2 regions of the Spirillospora sp. NPDC047418 genome follow, and region 2 is predicted to be linked to the other one. Evidence: predicted binding sites of a transcription regulator. Region 2 holds the regulator's gene; the other holds the start of a gene.

What was found. Region 2 encodes HrcA, which represses chaperone genes, less so after heat shock. Its sites were predicted from a motif close to TTGGCACTCTCNNNNNGAGAGTGCCAA; they were not measured.
Region 1: the regulator HrcA is predicted to act here: its motif matches at 2,427-2,453, upstream of groES (co-chaperone GroES).

What each region holds. Positions count from the first base shown of each region.
Region 1 covers NZ_JBEYTW010000015.1:8,014-12,880, reverse strand. Annotated here, with positions in the region: gene ABZ806_RS12175 (apolipoprotein A1/A4/E domain-containing protein) at 1-467, opposite strand, end outside; gene ABZ806_RS12170 (THUMP-like domain-containing protein) at 1,109-2,341, opposite strand; gene groES (co-chaperone GroES) at 2,577-2,885, shown strand; gene groL (chaperonin GroEL) at 2,970-4,595, shown strand; gene ABZ806_RS12155 (sigma-70 family RNA polymerase sigma factor) at 4,823-4,867, shown strand, end outside.
Region 2 covers NZ_JBEYTW010000007.1:80,024-84,890, reverse strand. Annotated here, with positions in the region: gene ABZ806_RS06400 (hypothetical protein) at 1-147, shown strand, start outside; gene ABZ806_RS06395 (16S rRNA (uracil(1498)-N(3))-methyltransferase) at 157-888, opposite strand; gene dnaJ (molecular chaperone DnaJ) at 1,104-2,240, opposite strand; gene hrcA (heat-inducible transcriptional repressor HrcA) at 2,243-3,256, opposite strand; gene ABZ806_RS06380 (DUF3097 domain-containing protein) at 3,461-4,273, shown strand; gene hemW (radical SAM family heme chaperone HemW) at 4,270-4,867, opposite strand, start outside.

The sequences.
Region 1 (4,867 bases), on a different contig from region 2:
CGCTTGGTCATCTCGTCCATGCGCTGCGACGCCTGCTGCGTGGCGTCGGTGATCTGCTGCGCCGAGTCGAGGACGGCCTGGATCCGGGTCAGGCCCTCGTCGACGTTCTCCGCGACGACGCCGACGTCGGCCCACAGCGCGGGCAGCTCGGCGACGGGCTTGACCCGCTCGCCGAACGACTCGATGTGCTCGGCCAGTCCTTCGGCCCATTCCGGGGGCTTGCCGGACAGTTCGTCGACCTGCCCGCGGACGCTCTCGATCTGCCCGGTCAGCCCGCTGAGCTCCCGCTCGCGGACCTCGCGGAGCAGCCACTCCATGCCTTCCAGCCGCTGCCGAATCTCGTCGAGGACCTGACCCTGTGAGCGCTGTTCGTAGACGTGGTCCTGCGCCGCACGGGCGAGCAACTCCCGCATCCGATCCGAGACCGGTTGACCCCCCGTCTGCAGGAAGTTGTGATTCGTTTCCACCCGATGCTCCTTCGTGTGCCGGCGCGACGAAATGACGCACGGCAAATGAATCTCTGAGGTGGCCACTGTAGTGCGTGTGAGGGGCCGCTAAAACGGGTAGCAGAGAAGATTGCGAGTTCTGCGGAATGCGCCTGTTATCCGGCTGGGGTGAATAGCGAGAAATAGCCGGGCGCAGGGCTATTTTCCGCTTCGCGGCAAGCGCGGTGATCGTGGGGATGTGGACGGTGCTGGGCGGTGGGGCGCGGTGGTGCGCTGTCCGTACATCTCGTCCAACATCCGCAGTTCCCGAACCGCCGGTGGTCGCCGGCGACCGGCCCGCGGCTGCGGGAACGCGAACCCGTCCGGCGGGCGCGGGCCCTATTTCGGAGGGTATTTCATGGCGCCGAAGTCCCGGCCGCTGAACCTGCCTTGGCGTTTTCGGGTGCGTTGGTCTCGGCACGCCGATTTCCGGGCGGCGCCGCGCCCTTGCCGGGCGCCCGCAATCCCTGGTGAACGCGATGCCGCAAAACGCCGATGATTTGCACCGCCGTGGCGCGTCGCCCGGCCCGGCTTGGTGTTGCCCGGCGGCCGGAAGATCTTTGGGCACGGTTGCCGGCGGGCGCCCGCTTTGCGCGGGTCCGGGGCCTGGTCCGGCGGGTCCGTCAAGCCGTGGGGACGGGGCGGACGAGGAGGGCGACCGGGTCGCGGCCGACCCGCGTCACCACCAGCGTCAGCTCCGCGCCGCCCCGGCCCGCCCGCCGTCCGCCGAAGCCGAGGTCGCGCCGCAGCCGGTCGACGTCGACGGCCGAGCCGCGCTTCTTGACGGTCAGCACGCCGACCTCGCGGCGCCGCAACTCCGCTCGCAGCCGCTTCACGGAGAACGGCAGCACGTCCTCGACCTCGTACGCGGACGCGAACGGTGTCGGGCACAGCCGATCGGACGTGATGTACGCGATGTGCTCGTCCGCGAGCCCGCCGCCGACCAGCCCTGCGACCTCACCCACCAGATGGGCGCGGATCACCGCTCCGTCGGGCTCGTACAGGTAACGACCCCACGCGCGCACTTCCGGGACGTCCAGCCCATGCGGGGTCAGCGTCCAGACCTCCGGGTCGGTGTCGGACGAGAACTCGGTGTCGGACGAGAGCAGCGTGGCCCGGCGCCCCACGTCCCCTGCGAGCGACCCCAGCCAGAGCGCGGCCTCTTTGACGTCGCCGTGGACCGACACCCACTCGGCCTCCGCGCCGTCCGGGACGGCCTCATGCGGAATGCCGGGCGCCACTTTGACGCAAGCGCCGGGCACCTTCCCCGCCATATCCAGGACGACGTTGAGCGGCGGTTCATAAGAGCGGGGATCGAAGACCCTGCCGCGCGCGGTACGACGCCCCGGGTCGGCGAACACGGCGTCGTAACCGTCCACCGTGACTTTGGTCGCATCGCCAACGCGTATGGGAGCGTCCAGCCCGAAGACGGTCACGTTCGCCTGCGCCACCTCGGCGGTCAACGGGTCGAGTTCGACGCCCTCCCCGGAGAGGCCCGCGTGCCCCCGTGCGATGAGGTCGGCCCCTATCCCGCACCCCAGTTCCAGCACGCGCGCGCCGTCCAGCCGGGTGGCGAACCGCTGTGCACGATGCGCCGCCACGCTCGCCCGGGTCGACTGCTCAAGACCGGCCTGCGTGAAGTACATGCGGTCGGCGTCCTGCCCGAACTTGGCCCGCGCCCGTGCACGGAGCCGCACCTCCGTGAGCGCCGCCGCGACGAGCGCGGGATCGTGCCGTTCGCGCAGCCGCGTCGCCGTCGCGAGCAGGGCGTCCTCGCGCACGTCCGCGGCGGCCACCTCGTCGAGGAGTGCCTGGCCCGGCGTGGTGCGCAGGGCGCGGAACGACGCGATGTCCATGGGGCGAAGTTAGCGGTCGGTGAACACTGCCCGGTGCGCCCGTGTCCGTGTTGACGGGCTCCCGGGCACGGAATAGTCTCCATGACTGGCACTCTCGTAGCGAGAGTGCCAACACAGCGACGAAGGTCGGTCTGGCACCCGCGACGGCAGGCCGGTCCAGGGTCGCCTCTTCTGTCACATGTGCTGGCCGGTCATCCGTGGCCGGCCGAGGACCAATCGAAGGGGAGGTCAGATCGTGACGACCGCCACCAAGGTTGTTCTCAAGCCGCTTGAGGACCGTATCGTCGTCCAGCCGCTTGAGGCCGAGACCACCACCGCGTCGGGTCTGGTTATCCCGGACACCGCGAAGGAGAAGCCCCAGGAGGGCACCGTCATCGCGGTGGGCCCGGGCCGTGTCGACGACAAGGGCGAGCGCGTCCCGGTCGACGTCAAGGTCGGCGAGGTCGTGCTCTACAGCAAGTACGGCGGCACCGAGGTCAAGTACAACAACGAGGAGTACCTCGTCCTCTCGGCCCGCGACGTGCTCGCGGTCATCGAGAAGTAATCACCGAGACGTGATGCACCCGCCCCGGTCGGCGCCGCCTTCGGCGGGGCGGCCGGGGCGGATCGCGTAAAGAGGAGTATCCGCATGGCGAAGATCCTGGAGTTCGAGGAGGACGCTCGCCGGGCTCTTGAGCGCGGCGTCAACGCTCTCGCGGACGCCGTCAAGGTGACGATCGGCCCGCGCGGCCGCAACGTCGTCATCGACAAGAAGTTCGGTGCGCCGACGATCACCAACGACGGTGTCACCATCGCCCGCGAGGTGGAGCTGGAGGACCCCTACGAGAACCTCGGGGCCCAGCTCGCCAAGGAAGTGGCGACGAAGACCAACGACATCGCGGGCGACGGCACCACCACGGCGACCGTCCTCGCGCAGGCGCTGGTCCGGGAGGGCACCCGCAACGTGGCGGCCGGCGCGTCCCCGCTCGCGCTGAAGCGCGGCATCGACGCGGCCGCCCAGTACGTGTCCGACCAGCTGCTGAAGTCGGCCCGCGAGGTCGAGGAGAAGAGCGAGATCGCGCACGTCGCGACCATCTCCGCGCAGGACGCGCAGATCGGCGAGCTGATCGCCGAGGCGTTCGAGAAGGTCGGCAAGGACGGCGTCATCACCGTCGAGGAGGCCCACACCATGGGCCTCGAGCTGGAGTTCACCGAGGGCCTCCAGTTCGACAAGGGCTACCTGTCGCCGCACATGGTCACCGACCACGAGCGCATGGAGGCCGTCCTGGAGGACGCCTACGTGCTCATCGTGGACGGCAAGATCTCCAACGTGCAGGAGTTCCTGCCGCTGGCCGAGAAGGTCGCGCAGACCAAGAAGCCGCTGCTCGTGGTGGCCGAGGACGTCGAGGGCGAGGCCCTGGCGCTGCTGGTCGCCAACAAGATCCGCGGGACGTTCACGTCCGTCGCGGTGAAGGCGCCCGGCTTCGGCGACCGCCGCAAGGCGATGCTCGGCGACATGGCCACCCTCACCGGCGGCCAGGTCGTCAGCGAGGCCATCGGCCTGAAGCTCGACTCCATCGGGCTGGAGGACCTCGGCCGCGCCCGCCGCATCACCGTCACCAAGGACGCCACCACCGTCGTCGACGGTGAGGGCTCCGCGGACGAGATCACCGCGCGGGTCAACCAGATCAAGGTCGAGATCGAGAACTCCGACTCCGACTGGGACCGCGAGAAGCTGCAGGAGCGCCTGGCCAAGCTGGCCGGCGGGGTCTGCGTGCTGCGCGTCGGCGCCGCCACCGAGGTGGAGCTGAAGGAGAAGAAGCACCGCCTGGAGGACGCCATCTCGGCGACCCGCGCGGCCATCGAGGAGGGCATCGTCTCCGGCGGCGGCAGCGCGCTGGTGCACGTCGCCAAGGAGGGCTTCGACACGCTCGGGCTGTCCGGCGACGAGGCCACCGGTGCCGAGGCCGTCCGCCGCGCGCTGGCCGAGCCGCTGCGCTGGATCTCCGAGAACGCCGGCCAGGAGGGCTACGTCGTCGTCTCCAAGGTGCAGGCGCTGCAGGCCGGGCACGGCTACAACGCCGCGACCGACGAGTACGGCGACCTGATCGCCCAGGGCGTCATCGACCCGGTGAAGGTCACCCGTTCGGCGGTCACCAACGCCGCCTCGATCGCGGGCATGCTGCTCACCACCGAGGTGCTCGTCGTCGACAAGCCGGAGGAAGAGGAGCCGGCCGCCGGCGGTCACGGGCACGGCCACGGGCACGGCCACTGAGCCGTCCGGAAGCCGCACCGACAGACCCCCGTCCGTTCCGGGCGGGGGTTTTGTCTTTTATCGGGTAAAGGGCTGTTTGTCGCTCAATGGGGCATTGAACATTTCGTGACACCGGGCAGCGGAATGAACGCAGGGTGTAGTATTACCAGGTTCGTTCCAGCACTGTGACCATTCCGTTGTCAACGACGGGGCAGACACGCCCGGCGGTGCTGGGCATCATGCAAGGCGTGACCGAGGGATGCTTCGCCGGGACCATGACCGCGCGCGCTGCC
Region 2 (4,867 bases):
CAGACGCCGACCACGGCGCCGACCTCCCCGCCGCCGGCGACGCCGAGCAGCCCGCCGGCCTCGCCGAAGCCCTCCGACACGCCCTCGCAGACGCCGACGAGCGAGTCGGTGAACACCGCCGAGCAGGGCGCCGGAACCGCGCCCTGACGGGCGGCGCTACCAGCGCCCGGTGGCGGCCAGCAGCACGGCCGCCGCCGCGACCCCGGCCGTCGACGTGCGCAGCACGGTCGGGCCGAGCCGGGCGGGGCGACCGCCGGCCGCGGCGAACCGGGCCAGCTCCGCGTCGGTGATCCCGCCCTCGGGGCCGACGACGAGCACGATGTCGCCGCCCGCGGGCGGCTCGGCGGCGCTCAGCGGCGCGTCCGCCTCCTCGTGCAGGACCAGCGCCAGGGACGCGGCGCCGAGCCGCGCGGCGACGTCCTCGGTGGACGCCAGGTCCGGCACCTCGGGCAGCCTGCTCCGGCGCGCCTGCTTGGCGGCCTCCCGGGCGGTCGTCCGCCAGCGTCCGAGGGCCTTGTCGCGGCGCTCCGGGCGCCAGCGGGTGACGCAGCGGTCCGCGGCCCACGGGACGATCACGTCCACGCCGACCTCGGTCATGGTCTCGACGGCGAGCTCGCCCCGGTCGCCCTTCGGCAGCGCCTGGACGACCACGAGCCGCGGCGCCGGCGGCGGCTCCCGGTGCCGGGCCCGGACGTCCAGCGTGAGGGACGCCCGGTCGGCGGCGGTGACCACGCACTCGGCCAGCAGCCCCGCGCCGTCGGTCAGGTCGACGCGCTCACCGGGCCGCAGCCGCCGCACGGCCGCCGCGTGCCGGCCCTCGGCCCCGTCCAGGACGACGACATCCCGCTCCAGCGCGTCCGCCCCCGCAAGGAACACCGGCGGACTCACACCCCCACCCCCGGGTTCGCTGCGCTCATGCGTGCACCCTGTGGGAGGCGACCCCCCACACCCCCCGGTTCGCTGCGCTCATGCGTGCACCCTGTGGGAGGCGACCCCCCACACCCCCCGGTTCGCTGCGCTCATGCCTGCGTTGTCCTCCCGGGTCACCCATGCTCGTCGCCGTCGCCGCGGCGGCCTTCCTGATAGGCCGCCGCCACGGCGCTTCAGTGCTGGTTGAAGACGTCCTTGATGCGGGAGAACATGCCGTTGCGCTGCCCGGGGGCGAACTTGCCGGGCGGGCGCTCCTCGCCGCGCAGGACCGAGAGGCGGCGCAGCAGCTCCTCCTGCTCCTCGTCCAGCCGGTTCGGCGTCTCCACGTTCACGTGGATCATCAGGTCGCCGCGGCCGCTCTCGTTGAGGTGCCGGACGCCCCGGTTGTAGAGCGTGATGACCTGCCCGGACTGCGTGCCCGGCTTGATGTCGACGCTCTCGGCCGCGTCCAGCGTCTCGATGGTGACGCTGGTGCCGAGCGCCGCCGCGGTCATCGGGATCTCGACCGTGCAGTGCAGGTCGTCGCCCTCCCGCTCGAAGATCGGGTGCGGCTTCTCCACGATCTCCAGGAACAGGTCGCCGGGCGGGCCGCCGCCCGGGCCGACCTCGCCCTCGCCGGCGAGCTGGATGTGGATGCCGTTCTCCACCCCGGCCGGGATCTTGACCTTGACGGTGCGCCGGGTGCGGACCCGGCCGTCGCCGGAGCACTCGGTGCACGGGTTGCGGATCACCGACCCGAAACCGCCGCACGCCGGGCACGCCCGCGCCGTCATGACCTGGCCGAGGAACGAGCGCTGCACCTGCTGCACCTCGCCCCGCCCGTGGCACGTCTCGCACGTGTCCGGGTGGGTGCCGGGCGCGCAGCCCGACCCCTCGCAGGCCGCGCAGGCGACCGCGGTGTCGATGGACAGCTCGCGGGTCGTGCCGAACGCGGTCTCGCCGAGGTCGAGCTCGACCCGCAGCGTCGCGTTCCGGCCGCGCCGCGCCCGCGACCGCGGGCCGCGCGACGTCGACGTCCCGAAGAAGGCGTCCATGATGTCGCTGAACGGGAACCCGGCGCCGCCGAACCCGCCGGCGCCCGCACCGGCCCCGGACGCGAACGGGTCCGCGCCGAGGTCGTACATCTCCCGCTTCTTGGGGTCGGAGAGCACCTCGTACGCCTGGGTGATCTCCTTGAACTTCTCCTGGGTCTCCGGATCCGGGTTGACGTCCGGGTGGAGCTCGCGCGCGAGCCGGCGGTAGGCCTTCTTCACCTCGTCGGCGCTGGCGTCGCGCCGGACGCCCAGGGTCGCGTAGTAGTCGTTCGCCACTTTCACGACCCCGCCAGGATCTGTCCCACGTAGCGTGCCACTGCCCGTACCGCTCCCATCGTGCTGGGGTAATCCATGCGTGTAGGCCCGAGCACTCCAAGCCGGGCCAAGGTGAGGTCGCCCACCCCGTAGTCCGCGGCGACGACCGAAGTCGATCTGAGGCCCAGGTCGGGATTCTCGGTGCCGATCCGCACCGTAACTGTAGAGGAGTCTCCGGTCTCGCCGAGCAGCCGCATGAGGACGACCTGTTCCTCAAGGGCCACCAGCACCTCCCGCAGGCTCGCGGAGAAGTCCACGGCGGCGAGGTTGGCCGCCCCGGCGAAAACGATCTTCTCCTCGTGGTTCTCGACGAGCGTCTCCAGCAGGACCGACAGCACCGACGCCGCGACCGGCCGCTCGTCCGGGCCCACCTTGTCCGGCAGGTCCGCGACGGCGGTCGGCACGTCGCCGAGGCCGAGTCCGTCCAGGCATGTGTTGAGCAACGCCCGCAGGTGCCCGATCGATTCCTCGGAGATGCCGGCGGGCGTCTCGATGACCCGCTGCTCGACCCGGCCCGTGTTGGTGATCAGCACGAGCAGCAGCCGCTGCTCGGCGACCGGGACGAGCTCGACGTGCCGCACCGACGAGCGCGTCAGCGACGGGTACTGGACGACGGCGACCTGCCGGGTGAGCTGCGCGAGCAGCCGCACCGTGCGGCCGACGACGTCGTCGAGGTCGTAGGCGCCGGACAGGAACGTCTCGATCGCGCGCCGCTCGGCGACCGACAGCGGCTTGATCGTCGACAGCCGGTCGACGAACAGCCGGTAGCCCTTGTCGGTGGGGACGCGCCCGGCGCTGGTGTGCGGCTGGGCGATGTAGCCCTGCTCCTCCAGCACCGCCATGTCGTTGCGGATGGTCGCCGGCGACACCCCGAGGTTGTGCCGGTCCGTCAGGGCCTTCGACCCCACCGGCTCGTTGGTGGAGACGAAGTCCTCGACGATGGCGCGCAGGACCGCGAGTTTCCGGTCGTCCAGCACGGCGTCACCTCCCTCGTCCGGCCGGCCTCCCGCCGCTGGCACTCCTTACTCCTGAGTGCCAAGTGTACGGCCCCGGAGGCCGATCGGCGTGCCCGCGCACTCCCCGCACGGCTGCGTGATCCTATCCACATCGGGCGCGGGCGCCACGCCGAGGGACGAGGGGCGACGCCGCGCGGCCGCCGCGCCGGGTTAATGTGCGGACCCGTGCGCAGTAAGAACTACGGAAACGACGTGCTCGCCGGCGACTGGCGCAGGCCCCGCAAGGGCCAGATCCCCGAGATCCCGGCCGAACCCGGGCTGGTCGCGGAGGACCCCGGCAGCGGCTTCTGCGGCGCCGTGGTCGGCTGCGACAAGTTCGGCGTCACCCTGGAGGACCGGCTCGGCAAGCGCCGCGTCTTCCCGCTCACCAAGGCGGGCTTCCTCATCGACGGCACGCCGGTCACGCTGGTCAGGCCGGCCGCCGGGCCGCAGGGGCCGGCGCGGTCGGCGTCCGGCTCCGTCGCCGTCCGGGGCCTGCGCGCCCAGGTGGCCAAGGAGAGCCGCATCTACGTGGAGGGCCTCCACGACGCCGAGCTGGTCGAGAAGATCTGGGGCCACGACCTGCGCGTGGAGGGCGTCGTCGTGGAGTACCTCGAAGGCGTCGACGACCTGCCCGCCATCGTCGAGGAGTTCGGCCCGGACGAGGACCGCCGCCTCGGCGTCCTCGTCGACCACCTGGTGGAGGGCTCCAAGGAGTCCCGGATCGCCGCCCGGGTGTCGTCGCCGCACGTCCTCGTCACCGGGCACCCGTTCATCGACATCTGGGAGGCCGTCAAGCCCGCCGCCGTCGGCATCCGCGCCTGGCCGCGCATCCCGCGCGGCGTCCCCTGGAAGGAGGGCGTCATCGCCGAGCTCGGCTGGGGCGACAACACCGGCGCCGCCTGGAAGCGGATCCTGAACTCGGTGAACACCTACACCGACCTGGAACCCGCCCTCCTGGGCCGGGTAGAGGAGCTCATCGACTTCGTCACGGTCTAGGTCAGGTCGCGGACGACGGCGTCTCCCAGGAGGCGGCCCTTGAGGGTCAGGACGGCTCGGCCCTCGGCGTAGTGGGCCGGGTCCAGCAGGCCCTCGTCTACTGCTCTGCGGGCCGGCTTGTCGGCCAGGAGGTCGGTGGGGCAGCCCTGGGCCAGGCGCAGTTCGAGCATGATGCGCTCGATGTGGCGGTCTTCGTCGGTGAGGATCTCCCTGGCGTGGGCGGGCGTCGTGCCCCCGGCCAGGCGGGAGGCGTAGGCGGCGGGGTGCTTGACGTTCCACCAGCGGGTTCCGCCGACGTGGCTGTGCGCCCCCGGGCCGACGCCCCACCAGTCGGCGCCCGTCCAGTAGAGCATGTTGTGGCGGCAGGCGGCGGAGGGGTCGGCGGCCCAGTTGGAGATCTCGTACCAGTGCAGGCCGCGGGCGCTCAGCGTCTCGTCCGCGATGAGGTAGCGGTCGGCCATGGCGTCGTCGTCGGGGGCCGTCAGTTCGCCGCGCCGCACCTGGGCGGCCAGCCGGGTGCCCTCCTCGACGATGAGCGCGTAGGCCGAGACGTGGTCGGGTTCGCAGGCCAGGGCCGCCTCCAGGGAGGCCCTC